DNA from 2 places in the Shewanella sp. M-Br genome. Region 1 is predicted to be linked to the other one. Evidence: predicted binding sites of a transcription regulator. Region 1 holds the regulator's gene; the other holds the start of a gene.
What was found. Region 1 encodes sigma-54, which starts transcription at its own class of promoters, with help from an activator protein. Its sites were predicted from a motif close to GTTGGCACGNNNNTNGNNT; they were not measured.

Region 1 (4,199 bases):
CTAAAGCGTTTTGCCAATTGCTCTGCGACGTAAACTGATCTGTGCTGTCCACCTGTGCAGCCAATGGCCACAGTTAAATAACTGCGATTGTTACGCTCGAGGTGCGGCAGCCAAGTCTCCAGTAAATTTTCTATTTGCCAGATGAACTTATTGACCAGTGGTTGGCGATTTAAGAACTCAGCCACGGGTTCATCTAAGCCAGTCAATGGCCGCAGCGCCAACTCCCAGTGGGGATTGGGCAGAAAGCGTACATCGAACATAAAGTCGGCTTCGGTGGGCATTCCGTGCTTAAAGCCAAAGGACTCGAAGTTGATCACGAGTTCTTTATCGACACTACCAAGGAGAATTTGTCTGACTTGGTCGCTTAAATCATAGATATTCAAATTCGACGTATCTATGTAGTGATCGACCAGTTTTGACATAGGCTCGAGCAGTTTCCCCTCCAGCTTTATCGCTTCTTGCAAAGAGACTCGGCTCTTCGACAAAGGATGCAAACGGCGGGTTTCGCTGTAACGCTTGAGCAGAATTTTATCGCTGGAGTTAAGGAAGAAGCTCGTTAACTCAGTATCTGGAGGTAGGCTAGCGAGTTGTTTCACTAAGACCTTATCCTGCTCAGGCATGTTACGCACGTCGACACTGATGGCGACGAGATCGTTACTGCCTTTGAGTTGCTCAAGCAAACTGCCAATCAATGGCAAGGGAAGGTTATCGACACAATAATAGCCGAGATCTTCGAGTACCCTAAGGGCGACAGATTTGCCTGAGCCTGAGCGGCCCGACACTATGACCAGTTTCATCCAGTGATTACCTGATAGAGTTCCGTTTCATCATGCGTCTTGCGTAATTGCTTTAATATTTGCTTGTCGCTCAGCTTTTCGGCCATGCAAGACAAGGTACTTAAGTGCTGCTGACATTGGTCTGCAGGCACCAGTAGTGCAAATAAAATATCAACAGGTTGCTTATCGATAGCATCAAATGCTATCGGCTCTTCACACTTAATTAGTATGGCAATGGGCTGATCTATATCGGCTAGTCGACCATGTGGAATGGCGATGCCGTTACCTATACCTGTGCTCCCCATCTTTTCGCGCGCCACTAGGCTTTCGAATATCTCTTGAGATGAGAGGGTCGGGTACTGGGCAGCGACTAAGTCGCTGATGAGTTCCAGTACCTTTTTCTTGCTGCCCGGAGTGGCGCAGGTAGTGCACTCCGGCCGCAGTATGGTACAAAGTTCCATTATTAGTGTTTTGTTAACTTCTCTTTGTGTTTAATAACCTGACGGTCAAGCTTGTCAATCAGGGCGTCTATAGCGGCATACATGTCAGCATGCTCTGAAGTTGCAAAAACTTCACCACCTATGAGGTTTATTCTCGCTTCAGCAATCTGTTGCATTTTCTCAACATTGAGCACAACGTGCACATTATTGATCTGTTCGAAATGGCGTTCAAGTTTTGAAAACTTTTCTTCTACATATGCACGTAACGATTCGGTAATTTCGACATGGTGTCCACTTAGGTTTATTTGCATAGAAACGTCCTCCGATATCCACTGTAGGTTATAAACTTTTACGCTGATTAGAAGGTGGAATAAGCATAGCCTCTCGGTACTTCGCAATGGTTCTGCGGGCTACGTTGATCCCTTGTTCTGCCAGAAGTTGTGCCATCTTACTATCGCTTAATGGTTTTTTCTGGTTTTCCGCTGCCACCAGTTTCTTTATAAAGGCTCTGATTGCTGTGGATGAGCACTCACCACCATCGTCAGTCCCGACGTGGCTAGAGAAGAAGTATTTTAGTTCAAAAAGTCCCTTAGGGGTATGCATGTATTTTTGAGTTGTGACCCGTGAGATGGTGGACTCATGCATTTCTACCGCTTCAGCAATATCGTTAAGCACCATAGGCTTCATGGCTTCTTCACCATACTCAAAGAAACCTTGCTGATATTGCACTATGCAATTAGCAACTTTAAGCAAAGTGTCGTTACGGCTTTCTAGACTCTTAATAAACCATTTAGCCTCTTGCAGATGGCCGCGAATAAATTGGCTATCGGCTTGGTTTTTTGTGCTGCGTGCCATAGAAGCATAATGTTGATTTACATTGATTTTGGGCATGCAGTCAGGATTAAGCTCAACGACCCAGCGGCCATTTTTCTTCGACACAGACACATCTGGGATAACGTATTCGTCATTATTGGGCGTGATCAACAAACCTGGGCGAGGATTGAGGGTTTGGATGAGTGCTATACCATCCCTTAATTCATCTTCTTTTAATTTAGTCTTACGCATCAACAACCTAAAATCACGGGCGGCGATCAGATCTAAATGATCTTTGATCAGCATACGGGCGTTTTCTAGGTTGGGAGTATCAGCGGCGAAATGCGACAGTTGGATCAGCAGGCATTCACTTAAATCGCGGGCGGCAACGCCTATGGGATCAAAATGCTGAATGCGCTTGAGTACGGCTTCGACTTCGTCAAGCTCAACTTCAGGATTGCCCATGGCTTCGAGAATTTCTTCAGTGCTTTGGGTGAGATAGCCCTGATCGTCGATTGCATCAATAATGGCGGTGGCAATGGCTAAATCGGTTTCAGAAAACGGCGTGAGGTTTTTTTGCCATTCTAAGTGTTCGTACAAACCTTCACTGGTCTCGCCTTGGAAGGGCATATCGTCTTCACGACTGCCGCCGGGGCCTGAGTTTGGGGAGGCGGTAAACACTTCATCCCATGTGGTGTCCATGGGGAGCTCATCGGGCATGGATTCTTTGGTTAGCGACTCTGCCGTGTCTATGGTGGAGCTGTCTTTTTCTGGTGGCAGAGTGCTAGATTCACTGAAATCCGTATCGGATAGCGTTTGGTTTACAGGGGTTTTAGTGGCGTCGAATTGATCCTCTTCCAGCTCGAGAAGGGGATTAGAATCTAATGCTTGCTGGATCTCTTGCTGCAGTTCTAATGACGACAGTTGCAACAGACGTATGGCCTGTTGTAATTGTGGCGTCATGGTTAACTGTTGACCCAGTTTGAGCTGGAGTGACGCTTTCATGTTACCGCTGATCCCTACGTTATTATTGTTGGATGAGGTCGCTTATTATTATCTTGAGTGAAGCCCAATGGCGGTATAAATTGCCTCCATTGGCTTCGCTCGATTAACTATAGCCTGAATTGTTCACCTAAGTACACAGCCCTAACTTGCTGATTGTCTAAGATCTCTGCTGGAGTTCCTTCGGCAATCAGGTTTCCGTGACTCACAATATAAGCATGTTCACATACATCTAATGTCTCGCGGACATTATGGTCTGTGATCAGTACGCCAAGGCCGCGACTTTTGAGTTGTTCGATAATCTTCTTGATGTCGATAACTGAAATAGGATCGACGCCGGCAAACGGTTCATCGAGCAAAATGAACTTAGGATTAGCGGCTAAAGCCCGCGCAATTTCGACGCGACGACGTTCGCCACCCGACAATGACATGCCTTGGCTGTCACGGATGTGGGTGATATGAAACTCTTCGAGCAGATGTTCTAGTTCTTCTTCTCGTTCTTCGTTTTTAAGTTCTTTACGAGTTTGCAGTACGGCCATGATGTTGTCATGAACAGTTAGCTTACGAAAGATACTGGCTTCCTGCGGTAAGTAACCTATGCCTTTGCGGGCACGCAGATGCATAGGATCTGCGGTTAAATCATCATCGTCGATAAAGATATGTCCCTTATCGCTCTTCACTAGCCCGACAACCATGTAAAAGGTCGTGGTTTTACCTGCACCGTTTGGACCGAGTAGGCCAACGACTTGACCGGTTTTTACCGTCAGACTGACGTCTTTAACCACTTGGCGACTCTTGTAACTTTTCGCCAGATTTTGTGCTCTTAAGGTGATTTGGGTCATTTAGAGTCCTGCTTTTTCACAGGTTTATCCGCTGGAGCATCTGATTTAGCATCATCTTGATAGTTTTCTGGCTGAATAATAGTGATCACGCGATCGTCACCACTGCCAGTACTCTCGGCCATCAATTTCTGTTGAATCATGTTATAGCGGATTAAATTGCCTGTAACTTGGCTACCCGCTTGATCTAATGACGCCATACCTTTCAGTGTTAAGGTGCGGCTTGCCATATCGTAACGAATTTCTTTCGCGCTGGCCGATGCAGGACGGCCATCGTCTAATATCTGGCTATACGTAGCAGGGTTGCCTGTGGCGACTAAAGTTTTGCT
Region 2 (4,199 bases), on a different contig from region 1:
GCTAGTGGGTGAGCGTGGCCGGGAAGTGAAAGAGTTTATTGAGGAAATTCTTGGTGAGAAGGGTCGAGCGCGTTCAGTCGTTGTTGCTGCGCCTGCGGATACATCGCCTCTGATGCGCCTTCGCGCCTGTGAAACCTCGACTCGTATTGCCGAATACTTCCGCGATTTAGGCTATAACGTTTTATTGCTTATGGACAGTTTAACGCGCTACGCCCAAGCGCAGCGGGAAATTGCTTTGGCTGTGGGTGAACCGCCTGCGACTAAAGGTTATCCGCCTTCTGTGTTTGCAAAATTGCCACGTTTAGTTGAGCGTGCTGGAAACGGTGGCCCTGGGCAAGGTTCAATTACGGCATTTTATACTGTGTTGACGGAAGGAGACGATCAACAGGATCCCATTGCCGATGCTTCGCGGGCGATCCTCGATGGTCACATTGTCTTGTCACGTTCGCTTGCGGATTCGGGGCACTATCCTGCAATTGATATTGAAGCTTCTATTAGCCGAGTCGCGCCTATGGTGATTTCCAATGAACATTTGGAGGCGATGCGCCGCGTGAAACAAACCTATTCTTTGTATCAGCAAAATCGAGATTTGATTTCTATTGGGGCCTATGCCCAAGGAAGCGATCCTCGCATTGATAATGCGATACGACTGCAGCCAGCAATGAATGCTTTTTTGCGACAAACCATGCGTGATGCATTTAGCTTTGCCGATAGCCAAGTCATGCTTGGGCAACTTGCTGCACAGTGCAAATAATGGCGTCATCGAATTAATCGAGGTCTAGTATGGCTAACGCCGATCCCTTGTTGTTAGTGTTAAAGCTTGCCAATGATGCCGAAGAACAAGCGGCTTTATTGTTAAAATCGGCGCAGTTAGAGTGTCAAAAACGGTTGAATCAACTCAGTGCTCTGAATAACTATCGCTTAGAATACATGAAGCAAATGCAATCCCAGCAAGGTCAAGCCATCAGTGCTAGTCACTATCACCAGTTTCACCGTTTTATTCGTCAGATCGATGACGCAATTATCCAGCAAAATCGCGTCGTTGCCGACGGTGAAAAGCAAAAAGAATATCGACAACAACATTGGTTGGAAAAGCAAAAAAAACGTAAGGCAGTAGAATTACTCTTAACCAGTAAAGAGAAGAAGCGTCAAGTGGTTGAACAAAAAAGGGAGCAAAAAATGACCGATGAATTTGCTTCCCAGCAATTTTATCGCCGTCATCAACGTTAGTGAAATGATAGGCATATTTACTGCTCGCTAGCCGGATAGACTCTTTAGTTTTTTTTGTATTGATGGCATAAGCATCAATTTGACACCTCCCAGAGTTAATTCTTTTCGATATGCTGTCGTAAAACCTGATGTGTTGGCATCTTATTTGCTTTGATTTAGTCCATTACCCTGCAACCGCAGTGTTTAATTGACGTTTCTACCTAGCCATTTTCTTTTTTTGCTGGGTAATGTTTGGGAGCACTTATGCAACAAATGACCAATATCCTGTTAAGTAAAACAGGCAACTCTGCGGCCAATTCCGCTAAGACATCTTCCCAAGAGTCTAATAATGAAGACTTTTCATCTACACTTGCGTCAGTCACCGCTAGCTCATTTTCTATTTCTGCGTCTAAAAAAACCATTGCTAACACTGATGATACTGTGCAGGTTACCTCTGCTGATAAAGTAAAAGATGACGATATATCAACTGATGACGCCGACGTAAATCTCATTTTTGCCCAAATTAGCATGGCAAATGATATGAAGAAAACGGCATCAGATGGAGATAGTTTGCCGCTAGCATTTTTAAATGCTGAAGAAGATATAACTGGTGAAGAAAATATTGATACTTCATCAGCTTTATTAACCGGCTCAGCATTGGCATCTACTGTTTCTGCTGAGATTGAACTGGCATCAGATATAGATGCCGATGAAGCGGGTTTTTCTGCTGAATTACAAAAGTTAGTTTCTACTAGCCCAGATATGGCAGCAATTTCAATCGCAGATGACGTGAAACCATCTTCTTTGACTGATAAGTCACTCGTACATATTCTTCCCATAGACCCAAATATACTTGAAGCGTCAGCGGATAGTGATGCTGTGATTGATCCAAATTTGACCGATGACGCTTCAGAATTACCTTTAGAAGACACTGAGCTTGTCTCTGCCACTGAAGTCGGGGTGAGTATAGATGAGTCTTTAGTTGAGAATGAGGTCACACTTAATGCTGTGATTAATCAAGCGGGCTTAGCGAACAGTGCAACGATAAAGTCGGTAACCAACACTGCGGCAAAAGCAACGACTAGTAGCTCTACAGTGAATAGTCTCAATACGGCTAATATCGCGATCTCGGGAAATACTTTCGACCTGAATACCTTAGGCTCTTCAACTTCATCTGAACCATTAGATACAACATCTGTAACAGAAAGTGATCTTGATGGGAGTCCCAATTCCGATTTGGCTGCTAACCTATTACTGAAAGATGCTAAATTAACGGTTGCGATGGATATTCCCAGAGACGAAAGTTTTATGGATGATAGTAATACTTTCTCAGAACTTAAGTCGACATCATCCATACAGACACTCTCGATGTCACAATTAAATCGCCAAGAAACCATGCAAGTTCAGTTGTCATTGCGTCAAGGAGTAGAACAGCAAAACCAAATGCAGGAGATGATCCAACGATTTTCACCTGTGATGAAGCAGCAATTGATTACTATGGTGAGTCAAGGCATCCAACATGCGGAAATCCGGCTCGATCCACCTGAACTTGGACATATGTTGGTAAAGATCCAAGTGCATGGCGACCAAACCCAAGTACAGTTTCATGTTACTCAGCCGCAAACGCGCGATCTGGTTGAACAAGCTATGCCAAGATTACGTGAGTTATTGCAAGAGCAAGGGATGCAGTTGGCTGACAGCCATGTTTCTCAAGGCGATCAAGGTGAGCGTCGTGAAGGTAGTTTCGGTGATGGCGGCAGTTCAAATGCGGCTGATATGGATGAAATCTCGGCAGAAGAGTTACATTTAGGTTTAAATCAAGCGATTAGTGTAACTTCAGGTATAGATTATTACGCTTAAGCAGGTAACCTATAGCAATGACTGACATAATTACGTTTCAAATAAAACTGTAATGAGTTTCCGCCTAAATTAAAGAGAATAGTGATGGCTAAGGAAGAATCGTTAGAACTTGAAAGTACTGAAGAGCCTAAGAGTAAGAAGAAACTATTTATTTTTGCTGGTGTAGGCGTTTTAGTCGCGCTGTTAATCGGTGGCGGCGTCTGGTTCTTTATGGGAAGCAGTACCGAAGAGGTTCCCGCCGTAGCAGCAGATAGTGCTGTTCAGGCTGAAGTCCCAGCATCAGGAGAAGTGGCTACCGCATCATACGTACCTATGCCGCGTCCTTTCTTATTCAACTTACCTGGGCCTGATAGGGCTCGTTTAGTTGAGATTAAAGTGCAGCTGATGGTGCGTGGTACCGATGATGATGTGCTAACACAAAAACATATTCCGCTGATTGAAGATGCGCTTTTAACGACCTTTAGTGGTGCAGATGTGCAAAAGCTCAGCACGCAAGCGGGGAAAGATGAGTTACGGCAGTTAGCACTTTTGAGTGTGCAAAATACTCTACAGTCAGTAACTGGGCGTAAGGTTGTCGAGAAAGTACTATTTACCGGTTTTGTAATGCAATAATCCTTTAACTTCAGCACCAAAAGAGGCGAAGGCAATATAGTGAGTGATTTATTAAGCCAAGACGAAATTGATGCGCTATTGCACGGGGTTGATGACGTTGATGATGACGAAATTGACGCTGTTGGAGAAGATGCCCGTTCCTACGATTTCTCTTCCCAAGATCGAATAGTTCGTGGGCGTATGCCGACGCTGGAAATCGTGAATGAGCGTTTTGCGCGCCATTTGCGCATCAGCATGTTTAATATGATGCGCCGAGCGGCCGAAGTGTCGATCAACGGTGTACAGATGCTCAAGTTTGGTGAGTACGTACATACGCTTTTTGTTCCAACTAGCTTGAATATGGTGCGTTTTAGCCCACTCAAAGGCACAGCATTGATCACCATGGAAGCGCGACTGGTATTTATCCTAGTGGATAACTTCTTTGGTGGCGATGGGCGTTTCCATGCCAAGATTGAAGGGCGAGAATTTACGCCGACAGAAAGACGAATCGTGCAGTTACTGCTTAAGATTATATTTGA

Region 2: AAA952_RS16830 (flagellar hook-length control protein FliK) is a predicted target of sigma-54. The motif match lies at 1,363-1,381, and genes of this name have one in related genera.

The regions. Positions count from the first base shown of each region.
Region 1 covers NZ_BJBV01000010.1:54,324-58,522, forward strand. Annotated here, with positions in the region: gene rapZ (RNase adapter RapZ) at 1-797, opposite strand, end outside; gene ptsN (PTS IIA-like nitrogen regulatory protein PtsN) at 794-1,237, opposite strand; gene hpf (ribosome hibernation promoting factor) at 1,240-1,527, opposite strand; gene AAA952_RS10175 (RNA polymerase factor sigma-54) at 1,556-3,034, opposite strand; gene lptB (LPS export ABC transporter ATP-binding protein) at 3,142-3,873, opposite strand; gene lptA (lipopolysaccharide transport periplasmic protein LptA) at 3,870-4,199, opposite strand, start outside.
Region 2 covers NZ_BJBV01000021.1:25,325-29,523, reverse strand. Annotated here, with positions in the region: gene fliI (flagellar protein export ATPase FliI) at 1-754, shown strand, start outside; gene fliJ (flagellar export protein FliJ) at 784-1,230, shown strand; gene AAA952_RS16830 (flagellar hook-length control protein FliK) at 1,474-3,069, shown strand; gene fliL (flagellar basal body-associated protein FliL) at 3,154-3,681, shown strand; gene fliM (flagellar motor switch protein FliM) at 3,721-4,199, shown strand, end outside.